2 regions of the Telluria mixta genome follow, and region 2 is predicted to be linked to the other one. Evidence: riboswitches for the same ligand, from Rfam matches in the RefSeq annotation. Region 2 holds a riboswitch; the other holds the start of a gene.
The links. Region 2 has a riboswitch for cobalamin ahead of P0M04_RS05035 (TonB-dependent receptor domain-containing protein). Riboswitches for the same ligand answer to the same signal wherever they lie in the genome.
Positions count from the first base shown of each region.

Region 1: linked by a shared signal. The riboswitch ahead of P0M04_RS00635 (TonB-dependent receptor) and the one ahead of P0M04_RS05035 (TonB-dependent receptor domain-containing protein) in region 2 are both predicted to bind cobalamin.

Region 1 covers NZ_CP119520.1:139,018-146,286, forward strand. Annotated here, with positions in the region: gene P0M04_RS00610 (ATP-binding protein) at 235-1,551, shown strand; gene P0M04_RS00615 (thiol:disulfide interchange protein DsbA/DsbL) at 1,556-2,224, opposite strand; gene P0M04_RS00620 (hypothetical protein) at 2,277-2,609, opposite strand; gene P0M04_RS00625 (thiol:disulfide interchange protein DsbA/DsbL) at 2,629-3,291, opposite strand; partial or broken gene P0M04_RS00635 (TonB-dependent receptor) at 3,459-5,440, opposite strand; cobalamin riboswitch at 5,511-5,736, opposite strand; gene P0M04_RS00640 (M1 family metallopeptidase) at 5,784-7,269, shown strand, end outside.
Region 2 covers NZ_CP119520.1:1,129,074-1,136,342, reverse strand. Annotated here, with positions in the region: gene P0M04_RS05040 (FecCD family ABC transporter permease) at 1-637, opposite strand, end outside; gene P0M04_RS05035 (TonB-dependent receptor domain-containing protein) at 657-2,501, opposite strand; cobalamin riboswitch at 2,570-2,804, opposite strand; gene cobC (alpha-ribazole phosphatase family protein) at 2,799-3,326, opposite strand; gene P0M04_RS05025 (adenosylcobinamide-GDP ribazoletransferase) at 3,323-4,105, opposite strand; partial or broken gene cobT (nicotinate-nucleotide--dimethylbenzimidazole phosphoribosyltransferase) at 4,105-5,129, opposite strand; rRNA gene P0M04_RS05015 (16S ribosomal RNA) at 5,605-7,133, shown strand; tRNA gene P0M04_RS05010 (tRNA-Ile) at 7,214-7,269, shown strand, end outside.

The sequences.
Region 1 (7,269 bases), 990 kb from region 2:
TACTCACGTACAGCTGCGCTTCTCGAACGGCACTGCTGCCGCTCGCGACGGTTTTCGACGTGTCCTGACGTGTAGACATCGTACGGACAAGGGGCAAGAACTTCATCCGCGGACTGTCGGGCATTTGTCCTCAATTTGTAAGGGATGGTTTTTTATATGATTGCTCCTATACAATTTCGATATGTGCAAGACCAATCCAGATCCAGACAGTAACCACGGCCGGAGGACGGCGGCGTGAATCGCCTGTTTTTCCGCTTCTTCGTGCTCGTGATGCTGTCGATTACGGCCGCGACGTTCGTCATCTACTTCGTCTTCGCCCGGCTGTTCGGCGATCCGCTCGACGACATCGCGCGGCGCCAGGCGTCGGCGCAGATCTTCCTGCTCGAACAATACGTCGACCGCGCGCCGGCCGACGAGTGGCTGGGCCGCCTGAACAAGGTGCGCGAAGTGTCGGAGGCCCACTTCGACCTCATCCCGCTGGACCAGGCGCGCGCCGCCCTGCCCGCCCGCCAGCACGAGGCGCTGGAGCGGGGCGACGTCGTGCTCGATCCCCAACACAAGGCATTCTTCCGCCGCGTCGACCTGCACGGCGACCGCTACATCGGCAGCAACGAGGAAGCGATCCGCGCCTACAACCTGCCGATCGACCTCGGCCAGGCGCTCACAATGGAAATCGTGCGCTACGTCGTCGTGGCGCTCGCGCTGCTCGTGCCGATCGCGCTGTGGTCGCGCTCGCACTGGCAGGCGTTGCAGACGCTGTCGCGCGTGGCGGATGAATTCGGTGCCGGGCAGCTGTCGGCACGGGCGCATCTGAAGCCGGCGGACGCGGTCTATCCGCTGGCCGAACGCATCAATGCGATGGCCGAGCGCATCCAGGGGTTATTGGAAGCGCAGAAGAACCTGCTGCACTCCGTGTCGCACGAACTCCGTACCCCGATCGCGCGGCTGGAATTCGCACTGGAACTGCTGGCCGAGCGCGCGGGCGACCCGGCGCTGACCAAGCGCATCGCGGCGATGGAAGGCGACCTGACCGAGTTGAACGACCTCGTCAACGAACTGCTGTCGATGAGCAAGCTGGACAACGCCCAGGGCCCGCAGCGCACCCTGTTCGAGCTGGAACCGCTGCTGCGCGAATGCACGGACGGCCTGCATCCGCGGCCGCAGCGCCTGCACGTGGACCTGGGTGAGCGCCTGGGCAGCGTCGATGGCGACCGCCGCCTGATCGGCCGTGCCATCGGCAACCTGCTGAGGAATGCGCAGAAGTATGCGGCGCACGAGGTCGCGCTGCGCGTACGGCGCGACGATTGCCGCATCGAGATCGCGGTCGAGGACGACGGTCCCGGCATCCCCGAAGAGGAACGGGAACGCATCTTCGAACCGTTCTACCGTCTCGACCGCAGCCGCGACCGCGCCACCGGCGGCTTCGGCCTCGGCCTGTCGATCGCGCACAAGGCGATCTCCCTGCATGGCGGCCATCTGAAAGTCGAGCAATCGGCGCTGGGCGGCGCCCGCTTCGTCATCAGCCTGCCGGACGGCGTGCTGTCGGCCTGAATCGCTATTGACCTTTTGCGGCCTTGTCGACGAGCTTGTCCGCCACGTGCAGCGTGGCCTTGAACACGTCTGCGCGATCGGCGCCTTCCATCTGGCGGGACAGCAGGCCTGGGTTCGTCAGGAAGCGGCCGCCGACGATGAGCGTGGGCGCGGAGTCGACCTGGTAGCTTGCCGCGATCCGTTCAAGCTGGCGCAGGCGTGTCGTCACGCCGAACGAATTCCACGCCTCCAGGAAGGCCGCGCGGTCGATGCCGTTCTTCGCCGCCCAATCGATGATGACGTCGTCCTTGTTCAGTCGAATATGATCAACGTGCACCGCCTTGAACACTTTCTCGTGCATGTCCCCGAGCCGGTCCAGCGCCTCGAGCGTCAGGAACAGGTGCGCTTCCGGATCGGCCTGTCCCGTCGACGGGTAATGGATGCGGCGCACCGTGATGCGGTCGCCTTCCTTCCTGACCCACTCCTCCAGTAACGGTTCCAGTGCATTGCACACCGGGCAGTGGTACATGAAGAATTCGATGACCTCGACCTTGTTGCCGTTCGCCTGCACGGGCTGCGGACGGGCGAGCGTAGCGTAATCGACGCCATTCTGCGGAACGGCGGGCGATGCACCGGCGAGAGACACCGACAGGGACAGCAGCAGGCCGAGGCCGGCGGCACGCAGGAAAAGCATGGGCAATCCTTCAGGTCGTGGAAAACCTGAAGGTTACCATTTCCTTAAGGAATTATCGACGGCCGACCGGCGCCGGGCGCTCCGGCTTCACGTGGCGCATGCCGTACCACAGGTGTTCCCACCAGTGTTCGCGCGAATGCACGGTCAGGAGGCATTGCCGGTCGACTTCGCCCTTGAACACGGGGTCCTGGCATTGATTCGTCATCAGCGCGTTGCGCTGGTTTTCAGCGTTCACCAGCGCAATGGCGAGCCAGAATGCAAGACCTGCGAGCACGATCACGAGTATCCAGGCCGTGTGGTTCCAGTTACTCGAATCAAACAGATGTTCCTCGTCCGGTTTGGACTTGTCGTACATCTTCAGGATCTTGCCTTCGACATCACTCATTGCGCTGTTTCTCTACCTGTTATTTTGACTTGGCCGCTTTCGCAACCAGGGCGTCCATCACTTGCAGCGTGGCTCCGAACAGGACCGGCTCGTTCTGGGTCTTGACCGAATTGTAGAGCATTGCCGGCGAGGTCTGGTACTTGCCATCGATGATGATGGTCGGCACGCTGTCGACCTTGTAGTCGCTGGTGATCTGCTGCAGGCGACGGAGCTTGGTCGTCACGCCGAACGAGTTCCAGGCTTCCAGGAACTTGTTGCGGTCGATACCGTTCTTCGACACCCAGTCGATGATGGCCGCGTCCGTGTTCAGGCGCAGGCGATCCACGTGCCAGGCCTTGAACACCTTCGGCTGGAATTCCTCGGCCTTGCCCAGCGCTTCCAAGGTCAGGCGCAGGTGCGCTTCCGGATCGTTGGGGCCCGACGACGGCAGGTGCACGCGCTTGAACACGATGTTGTCACCCTGTTTTTTGACCCACTGTTCGAGCTGCGGTTCCAGCGCGTTGCAGTGCGGGCAGTGGTACATGAAGAACTCGATCACCTCGACCTTTTTACCCGTGGCCTGCACCGGTTGCGGCTGAGCGAGCGTCACGTACTCGACACCGCTCTTCGGGTCGGTCGGCGAAGCGAAAGCGGTGCTGGCGGCGAGGACGGTGGCGAGCAGGGCAAAACGCAGGGAACGCATAGTTTTCCTTCTTGGGTTGGTTAAGCGAACGACGCGAGATTACCACTTTTTCGGTCGTCAGCCTTAGCCGGGGCTTATTTCTTGCAATTGGTTACCGTCGTAACCAACACCGGGGTCAGAGCCCGATTTTTGGCAATTTCCCAAAACCGGGCTCTGACCCCGGTTTGTTAGAAGTCGTACCGGGCCGACAGTTTCAGCTGGCGCCCATCGCTTGGGTAGATACCGCCCTTGCACGAGAACGCATTGCTGAAGTAGTGACGGTCCGCCAGGTTCAGCCCCGTCGCGGCGACTTCCCACGCACCCAGCTTGATGCTGTAGCGCGCGTCGAGCGTCGTGTAGGACGGGATGCGTGCGCCGCAGGTATTGCTGAAGTCGCCGCCGTAGCGCTGGCTGTCGACCCATTGCACGCCCACGTCCGCCGACTGGCCATTGCCCGGCACCCACGCCAGGCGCGCCGTCACGACGTTCTTCGGCACGAGCGCCAGTTCGCGGCCAGTGTTCGGGCCGTCCGTGAAGTGGGCGATCACGTGCTGCAGGTGCGCGCTCGCGCGCCAGCCTGCCGCCAGCGCGGCTTCGGCGTCGATCTCGAAGCCCTTGCGTTCGGTCGGATCGAGGTTCGTATTGGCGCCCCAGCCGCCGTTCAGCGTCGGGTCGTAGAAAATCTCGTTGTTCAGGCGATGGCGGAACACGCGCGCCGAAAGCGTGCGGCTGTCGTCGCCCGGCGCATGGCGCAACGTCGTGCCCAGTTCGAGGTCGTGCGACGTCTGCGCCTTCAGGATATCGAGGCTGGACCGGTAGCCGTTCTCGTCGACGTTCGCCACGCGGTAGCTCTGCCCGCCTTCGCATACACCTCGACGAGCGGGTGCACGCGATAGCTTGCCTGCGCCTCCCACGCGTTCTGCGATTGCGAGCGGTCTTCCGGCGCGATGCCACCCACGGCGTCCACGACGCTCTTGTCGAAGTTCTCATGGCGCGCGCCCAGGGCGATGCGGCCGTCGTGGGCCGGGTCGAAGCGCAGCTCGTCGCGCAGGTACACGGCTTTCGACGACTGGCTCGCGTCGGCGCTCGAGAACGAGGCCGTCGTCTTGCGCTTCCAGCGCGTGAAATCCACACCGCCCACCAGTTCGTTGAGCATGCCGCCGACGTCGGACAGCCAGCGGGCGCGCGGCGAGAACTGGTCCTGGCGGCCGTCGTACGCATTGTTCGAGCCGAAGGACAGGTAGTTCGAACGCACGTTGCGCTCGCGGTGCGACAGGTCGGCTGCCAGGTCGACGGCACCCAGGCGGTATTCGGCGAAGGCGTTTGCGCGGTCCGTGTTCAGCGAGCCGAAGTCGTTCGGCGTCGAGGCCTGGCGCGGGTCGGCGTCGAACTGGGCCAGCGACAGCGAACCCGGGAGACGCGAATCCTGGCGCGCGCTCTCGACGTGGATACCGGCGCGGCCGCCCGTGAAGCGGGTCTGCACGTTCAGCGAGGCCGTCGTCTGGTCGAAATCGCTGTTGCGGCGGTAGTTATTGGAGCCCTGGCGCGCGACGGCGATGTCGGCGCTGACGTTGCCCGCCGTCTGCGACAGCTGCGCGCGGACGTCGTGCTCGTGGAACGAGCCACCTTCCGCGAACACGGAACCGTGAAGGCCGCCGTCCACGTTGCGGCGCGTCGTGATCTGGATGACGCCGCCGGTGGCGCCTTCGCCATACAGCACGCTACCGCCGCCGCGGGTGATCTCGATGCGTTCGACCGTGTCGATCGGGATCGTCGACAGCACGGTGTTCGCCAGTTCGTTCTCGTTCAGGCGCACGCCGTCGACCATGATCACCATGTTCTGCGCGCTGTTGGTGCCGAAGCCGCGCAGGTCGAGCGCGAAGTCGGGCGACGAATCCAGGCTCTGGCGGCCGAACACGCCGCCGATCTTGCGGATCGCGCTGTTCACGTCGTTCACGCCGGCGCGGCGGATGTCGTCCTGCGTGATGACGGTGGCGCCGATCGGGCGCAGGGTTTCCACGCTCGGGAAGCGGGAACCGGTGATGACGACGGTCGATGGGTTGCCGTCCTGGGCGCGCACGGCGCTCGTGGAACAGGACAGGACGATGGCACAGGCCAGCGCGAGCGGCTTGATAGCCGGCGCGCCGCGGGTGGAGGCGGCAGTATGCATAGGATGTTCAGTGTTCGTTTGCGCCGGCAAGCGTCCCCGCACGCCGGCGTACACAAAAGCGCGGCATGACGCCGGCTTCCCCTGTCTGGCCGGTCTCCGGGCTCCAAGACGGACCGCCCCACCTTCCTGCGCAAGCACAGTGGTCGTCGGGGCGGCCTGTCGCCATGCGGCGACGCTTGTTTACCGTTGCGGGGGCAGCACACGTTGGCACGCCGCCGGTGGCGACGCCGCTTCGTGTTTCCCGTTTAACTGCACGCGCAGACGCGCATGCGGGCACCAGAACCCCGAGATTATAACCTGTATAGTGTGGGCACAAAAATAACAGCCACGCCAGGGGTCCCGCATGCATCCTCGTTTCAGTGTCCGCTTCGCCCTTGCCGCCGTCCTGCTGCTGGCGGGGGCGGTGTTCGCCGCACCGCAGCTTCCATCGTCACCCGACGGCATCGCCCTGGCCAAGCCCGATGCCGCCGCCGTCCGCATCCCCAGCAGCCCGGATGCGTGGGGCGGCCCGCGCACGGGCCGCGAGCCCACGCTGTCGGACCGCGTCGTCCATTACGACATCGCCGCCACGCTCGACCCGGTCAAGCACACGGTCACGGGCCGCGAGCGGCTCACGTGGCGCAACCGCAGCAACGTCGCCGTCAGGAGCGTCTACCTGCACCTGTACATGAACGCGTTCGAGAGCGCGGGCAGCACGTATTTCACCGAACGGCGCGAGCGCGACGGCACCTTCCGCTCCGGCGTCGACATCAAGGACGCGTGGGGCCACATCGCCCTGCACCGCGTCGCACAAGGCGGCACCAACGTGCCGTGGACCTTCGTCCATCCGGACAACGGCCCGGCGACGGACCGCACCGTCGTGCGCTTCGACCTGCCGCAGGCCGTGGCGCCGGGCGCATCGACGACGCTCGACATCGACTTCGTCACGCAACTGCCGCGCGTCGTCGCGCGCGCCGGGTACTTCGGCACCTTCCACCTCGTCGCGCAGTGGTTCCCCAAGATCGGCGTGCTGGAACTGCCGGGGGAACGGGGCGCGACGACGCCGCGCTGGAACGTGCACGAGTACCACCTGAATTCCGAGTTCTACGCGGACTTCGGCAGCTACGACGTCAAGCTCACCGTCCCGCGCGACTACACCGTGGGCGCGACGGGCGAACCGCATGGCGCTCCAATCGACAAGGACGGGATGCGCACGTGGCGCTTCGTGCAGGGCGACGTCCACGATTTCGCCTGGACAGCGGACAACCAGACCGCGAAACCGCTCGTCGACACATGGTCCGGCCCCGGCAGCCCGACGGTGACGGTGACCGTGCTGTACCCGCCCGAATTCGCGGCCAGCGCGGCGCCCGCGCTGAAGGCGGCCAAGGAATCGCTGACGTATTTCTCGAACACGCTGGGCCCGTACCCATACAAGACGCTGACCATCGTGATCCCGCCCTACAACGCGGAGGAAGCGGCGGGCATGGAATACCCGACGTTCTTCACGGCCGAGGCCTACCGGACCGTCGAACCGCGCACTGTGAACCAGTTCGCCCTCGCCTTCGTCACCATCCACGAATTCGGCCACAGCTATTTCTACGGCCTGCTCGCGTCGAACGAATTCGAGGAACCGCTGCTGGACGAAGGCCTCAACGAATACTGGGACAACCGCATGATGCGCGACCAGGGCCAGCTCGCGTACATCGCGACGCCGCTGCTGGCAAGGCTCGGCTTCGCGCCCGGCTATCCGACCTTCGACGCCGAACGCACGGCCACGCCGCGCCATGACCCGGCCGACCCGCCCGGCGCCAACGCGTGGCATCGCCTGCAGGACATCGGCCCCGTCTACA
Region 2 (7,269 bases):
CGCCCAGCACGACCCAGGGCAGGATGCGCAGCGGCGCGCCGGCCAGGTCGCCGATCATCCAGAACACCATGCTGCGCAGGCGCCCTTCCGGCGCAATCGACAGCATCAGCGTGACGAGCGCCATGCTGGCCGCCTGCAGGATCGTGCCCGTCAGCAGCAGCATCGACGTACCGCCTTCCGCCGCTACCCCGCTGCGCATGTCGCGCCGCGCCAGCAGGTACAGCAGCAGGGCAACCGTCACCGCGCCGGCCATCGCCGCGCCGTCCACGGTGGCGGCCGCGCACATCATCAGCAGCGCGAACAGCGCGCCGACCGACGCGCCGGCCGAGATGCCGAGCACGTACGGATCGGCGAGTGGATTGCGCAGCAGCGCCTGCATCATGACGCCGGCCAGCGCGAGCGCGCCGCCGGTGACGAAGGCCATCAGCGCGCGGCCGGCGCGCAGCTCGACGAGCGACGCGGCCAGCGATTCCGGCCGGCCGCGCAGCACCTGCGCCACCGCATCCGGCAGCTCGGCCGGCGCGACCGCAATCGATCCGCTCATGCCCGCGACGAGCAGGCTGGCGACCGCCACGCACAGCAGCGTGACGATGATCGGAATGGCGCGCTGGCGCAGTGGCGGTGGTACTGGGTGCATGGCTCGTCGGAACATGGGGTTAGCGAACTCCGTAGCGAATACCTGCGAACCACGTGCGCCCGGCGGTGCCGTAGTTGCGCGCCAGGTCGTAGTGCTTGTCGGCCGCGTTGTCGACGCGGACCAGCAGCGACCAGTCGCGCGTCATGTGCCAGGTAGTGTACAGGTTCAGCAGGCCGTAGCCGCCGAGGCGATTGGCGTTGGCGGCATCGTCGAAGCGGCGGCCGGAGGCCTGCAGTTCGACGCCGGCGTCCACCTGGCCCGCGGTGTAGTCGGCCGCGACGCTGGCGTGGCGGCGCGCGCGGCGGGCCAGCTGCTTCCCGGTCGTCTCGTCGCGCGGATCCTGCAGGTCGGCGCTGGCGCGCAGGTCGAGGTTGCCGAGGCGGGTGCTTGCTGCCAGGGTCAGGCCTTCCAGCAGGGCGTGGTCGACGTTGTAGGCGCAGCTGCCGCTGGGGCGACCCGGGCACGGCGTGACGGACACGATCATGTCGGTCAGGCGGTTGCGGTAGTAGTTCGCCTGCAGGTCGACGCCGGCCACGCGGTACTGCACACCCACCTCCGCGTTGCGGCCCCGTTCCGGCTTGTTCGACGTCAGGCCATAACCCGGGTAGTACAACTCGTTGAACGTGGGGGCGCGGAAGCTCGTACCGTAGCTGGCCGTGGCGCGCAGGTCCTGCGTGAATTCGTAGCCGTAGCCGAGGGCGCCCGTCGTCTTGCCGCCATATTCCGAATGGTCGTTGCGCGCGCTGACGTCGAGCAGGTGGCTGCCGCGGCGCAGGTCGTACGACGCCGCGACGGCATTCGTGATGCGCGTGCGGTTGATGTCCTTGATGGCGCTGGACAGGACTTGTTCCTTGCGGTGGCCCGCCAGCACCTGCAGCGTGTCGCCGGCGATGTCGAACGTGTTCTGCCACGTGAATTCGTCCTGGCGCGTGTTCAGTTGCGAGGTACCGGAAGGCGTCGTGCCAGTGAAGCTGCCCAGCTTGTCTTCCGAGCGCGCCACCTGGACGCTGCTGCGCCAGTTCGGCAGGAAGCGGTCGTTCAGGAACACGCTGTAGCTGTCGAGTTCCTGAAGGTTGTGCGTGTCGAAGTCCGACTTGCCGCTGTCGTATTGCGCGTTCAGGCGGCTCTGCATGAATTGCGCACCGATCTCGTGGCCCTCGGCCAGGCGCAGTGCGATGCGGCCGTTGACGCTGTTGCGCGTGTAGCCGTCGTCGTCGGGGTTGTAGCTCGACGAGCCAGGGCGTGTGGACGAGAAGCCATCCGATTCTTCGTGTGCGCCGGAGAGCGCGTAGGTGACGCTGTGCGCACCGCCCGTCGAGCCGTGCACGCTGGCGTCGTACTGGTTCGTGCCGTACGTGCCGCCGCCCGCGCTGGCGCTGAACATCGGTGCGCCTGCGCTCTTCTTCGTGAAGATCTGCACGACGCCGCCGATGGCATCCGCGCCGTACAGGGAGCTCAGGGGGCCGTAGACGATCTCGATGTGGTCGATGGCCGACAGCGGGATCGCATTCCAGGACGCCGCGCCCGTGGTGGCGGAGCCGATGCGCACGCCGTCGACCAGCACGACGACCTGGTTGCTGTTGGCGCCGCGCAGGAATACGGTAGTGTTGGTACCGCCGCCGCCGTTGCGGGAGATTTCGATGCCGCGCTGGCGGCGCAGCACGTCGGCGACGGAGCCGGCGCCTGCGCGGGCGATGTCGTCGCTCGAGATGACGACGGTGTCGGGAATGACGTCTTCGGCGCGTTGCGGCGTGCGGTTGGCGGTGACGATGACGGTGTCGGGAATGGGATCGGCGTGGGCCGATGCGGCGGCAGCGAATGCGAGCGAAAGCGCGGCCGCCAGCCGGGAAACAGGAAAGGACATGACTTTTTATTGTGTAGACCAACCGGCCGACGTCCCCGTCAGCCAGATGAACAGAAGCGCTGGATGAATCGCGCTTCCACCTTTTGGCCGGTATCCGGGCTGGCGAGTATGGCCGTCCGACCTTCCCATGCGGATGCACAGTGGTATGTGGGGACGGTTGCCGTGCACGCGTGAGAGGCGTGCCGGCACTTGCTTACCGTTGCGGGGGCAGCACACGTTGGCGCTTGTCTGAAGAGCGCTTCGTGTTTCCCGTTTAACTGCGCCCGAGAGACGGGCGCGAGCACCAAAACGCCGACATTATACGCCCAGCACGACCAGCTGGCCGTAGCCGATGCGATGCGGCGTCTGCGCCGCGTTCAGTGCCGCCTGTTCCAGCGGTGCGCCGCCATGCAGCGCCGCCAGCAGGCGGATCGTGCCGGCGTGGCAGACGATGAGCGCGGACGGTGTGCGCAAATCGGCGACGAACGCTTGCACGCGGCGGGCCACGTCGAGCACGTTTTCGGCGCCGCCGGGGCGGTAGTGGAGCAGGTCGGCGGTCCAGGCGTCGACGTCGGCGCGCGGGATGTCCGACCAGGGGCGCAACTCCCACGCGCCGAAATTCATTTCGGCCAAACGCGCATCGAGCGTCACGCGGCCCGGGGCCAGGTGTGCGGCCAGCAGGGCACAGCGTTGCAGCGGGCTGGCGTAGACGGGCAGGCCGCTCGGTACGGCGAGTCCGGCATGCACGCGTGCGAGTTCGCTGTCGGTGACCGGGACGTCGCTGGCGCCGTAGCACAGGCCCGGCGCCACGTCCGGCTGCGGATGGCGTACCAGGTACAGCGTCATGCGTTCCAGGCACCGTGGCCCAGCGTGGCCAGCACGGCGATATAGATGAGCGCTTCGGCCAGCTGCTGCACGGCGCCGAGGCAGTCGCCCGTGTAGCCGCCGAGGCGCCGGACGAATAAACGGCCGAGCCACAGCGCGGCGAGTGCCGCTGCGATCATCGCGGCCAGTATGGCGGCCGGTGTCATCGCATCGGTGGCCAACATATACGCTGCGGGGAGCAGGCAGGTCAGCGCCGCGATCGCGAATTCCGCGTTCGTCATCTGCTGCGCCAGCGGCTTGGCCTTGCCTTCGCCGCGGACATAGTCCAGCTTCCAGATCAGCGCCGTCGCGGCGAGACGAGAGAGCGGATGCGCGACGAACAGCGCGACCACGGCCACGCGCGGCGGCAGCATCGCCAGCGCGGACAGCTTGGTCGCCAGCATGCACACGATACCGATCGCGCCATACGCACCGACGCGCGAATCCTTCATGATCTCCAGCGCCCGTTCCTTCGTCATGCCGCCACCGAGGCCGTCGCACGTGTCGGCGAAGCCGTCCTCGTGGAAAGCGCCCGTAATATAGATCGACGCAGCCGTCGACAGCACGGCCGCCACGGGCGCGGGCAGCACGAGCGCGGCCGCGTAGTACACACCGGCTGCGATGGCCGCGACGACGACGCCGACGAGCGGGAAGTAGCGCGACGCGTGCTGCAGCCACGCGGCCTCGAAGCCGACCCACGCCGGGATCGGCAGCCGCGTGAAGAACTGCAGGGCGATGAAGAACAGGCGGACTTGATGCATCAGGCGGATTTTTCGTTGACGCTGGCCGACTCGAAGGTCGCCATTTCGTTCAGGAAGTTCGTAGCTGCATGCAGCAGCGGCAGGGCCAGCGCGGCGCCCGTGCCTTCGCCGAGGCGCAGGTTCAGCTGCAGCAGCGGCTCCGCGCCGAGCGCATCGAGCATGCGGCGGTGGCCGGATTCGTCGGAGCAGTGCGCGAACACGCAGTAATCGAGGATCGCGGGTTCGATGCGCGCCGCGACGAGCAGGGCGCTCGTGACGATGAAGCCGTCGATCAGCAAGACCTTGCGCAGCGCGGCCGCTTTCAGCATGGCGCCGGCCATCATCGCGATCTCGAAGCCGCCGAACGTGGCCAGCACGGCGAGGGGGCGTCGACGCCCGCATGGCGCCCGGCCGCCGCTTCGATCACGCGCTGCTTGCGCAGCACGCCTTCCGGCGACAGCCCGGTGCCGGCGCCGACGCACTCCGCGACGGGAATCCCCGTCAGCTTGTACATCAGGGCTGCTGCCGCCGTCGTATTCCCGATGCCCATCTCGCCGAAGCCGACCACGTTGCCGGGCAGGTCGGCCGCGAGGGCGGCGCCATGTTCCAGCGCGGTCGCGCACTGCGCCTGCGTCATCGCCGGCTCGAGTGCGAAGTTGCGCGTGCCGTTTGCTATCTTGCGGTCGACGAGGCCGGGGCGCGCGCCGAAGTCGTGATTGACGCCCGCATCCACGACGTGCAGGTCGATATTGTTCTGGCGCGCGAACACGTTGATGGCGGCGCCCTGGGCGAGGAAGTTCTCGACCATCTGCCATGTGACGTCCTGCGGGTAGGCGGACACGCCTTCCGCGACGACACCGTGGTCGCCGGCGAACACGAGGATGGCAGGTTTCTCGATCGTGGGCGTGACGGTGTCCTGGATCAGGCCCAGGCGGCTGGCCAGCCGTTCGAGCGCGCCCAGGCTGCCGAGTGGCTTCGTCTTGTTATTAATGGCGGCGGTGAGGGCGGCGGCCAGATCGGGATTCGTCGTGGGGGCGATGCGCATGGGGACTCCATGGGGTGATGAAGCCGGCAAAGATAGCACAGAAGCAATTCGAAAATTCTTACGGTAAGCCCCTTGCATACCCCCGATCCGGTTTGCTATAGTTCGCGTCCTGCTTCGGCAGCGTAAGAAAAGTTCAGCGAAATCAAACAGTTGAGCTAGGTGGTTTGACAACGCCGCTTGCGCTGATGAAAAAGATGAGTTGACGAGTTAAGCGAAACACTGCATAATCTCACTTCTCTGCTGCTGACGAACAAAACGATTCGCAAACGCAGCAAGGCAGTACCGAATACGAAGCTCTTTAACAATAAACAGTCGATAAGTGTGGGCGTTTGATGAAGTGCCAGCAGTCGCGTAAGCGGCTGCTGAATGCTTAAATTATCAAATGTTCACACAAAAGAAATACGTTGCTCAGCAATGAGTAACGGTCAGTATTTTGAGTGAGCGATCTGCTGAGAAATCAGCAAAAACAGGAATTAAACTGAAGAGTTTGATCCTGGCTCAGATTGAACGCTGGCGGCATGCTTTACACATGCAAGTCGAACGGCAGCGCGGGGCAACCTGGCGGCGAGTGGCGAACGGGTGAGTAATATATCGGAACGTACCCAAGAGTGGGGGATAACGTAGCGAAAGTTACGCTAATACCGCATACGATCTATGGATGAAAGTGGGGGATCGCAAGACCTCATGCTCCTGGAGCGGCCGATATCTGATTAGCTAGTTGGTGAGGTAAAGGCTCACCAAGGCGACGATCAGTAGCTGGTCTGAGAGGACGACCAGCCACACTGGGACTGAGACACGGCCCAGACTCCTACGGGAGGCAGCAGTGGGGAATTTTGGACAATGGGCGCAAGCCTGATCCAGCAATGCCGCGTGAGTGAAGAAGGCCTTCGGGTTGTAAAGCTCTTTTGTCAGGGAAGAAACGGCTCCGGCTAATATCTGGGGCTAATGACGGTACCTGAAGAATAAGCACCGGCTAACTACGTGCCAGCAGCCGCGGTAATACGTAGGGTGCAAGCGTTAATCGGAATTACTGGGCGTAAAGCGTGCGCAGGCGGTTTTGTAAGTCTGTCGTGAAAGCCCCGGGCTTAACCTGGGAATTGCGATGGAGACTGCAAGGCTTGAATCTGGCAGAGGGGGGTAGAATTCCACGTGTAGCAGTGAAATGCGTAGAGATGTGGAGGAACACCGATGGCGAAGGCAGCCCCCTGGGTCAAGATTGACGCTCATGCACGAAAGCGTGGGGAGCAAACAGGATTAGATACCCTGGTAGTCCACGCCCTAAACGATGTCTACTAGTTGTCGGGTCTTAATTGACTTGGTAACGCAGCTAACGCGTGAAGTAGACCGCCTGGGGAGTACGGTCGCAAGATTAAAACTCAAAGGAATTGACGGGGACCCGCACAAGCGGTGGATGATGTGGATTAATTCGATGCAACGCGAAAAACCTTACCTACCCTTGACATGTCAGGAACCTCCGAGAGATTGGAGGGTGCCCGAAAGGGAACCTGAACACAGGTGCTGCATGGCTGTCGTCAGCTCGTGTCGTGAGATGTTGGGTTAAGTCCCGCAACGAGCGCAACCCTTGTCATTAGTTGCTACGCAAGAGCACTCTAATGAGACTGCCGGTGACAAACCGGAGGAAGGTGGGGATGACGTCAAGTCCTCATGGCCCTTATGGGTAGGGCTTCACACGTCATACAATGGTACATACAGAGGGCCGCCAACCCGCGAGGGGGAGCTAATCCCAGAAAGTGTATCGTAGTCCGGATCGCAGTCTGCAACTCGACTGCGTGAAGTTGGAATCGCTAGTAATCGCGGATCAGCATGCCGCGGTGAATACGTTCCCGGGTCTTGTACACACCGCCCGTCACACCATGGGAGCGGGTTTTACCAGAAGTAGGTAGCTTAACCGCAAGGAGGGCGCTTACCACGGTAGGATTCGTGACTGGGGTGAAGTCGTAACAAGGTAGCCGTATCGGAAGGTGCGGCTGGATCACCTCCTTTCTAGAGTGGCACGGGAGCTTACGCTCCATCATCAAGCGCCCACGCTTATCGACTGTTGCAAAGTTAAACGAGAACAGTTCGGGTCTGTAGCTCAGTCGGTTAGAGCACCGTGTTGATAACGCGGGGGTCGTTGGTT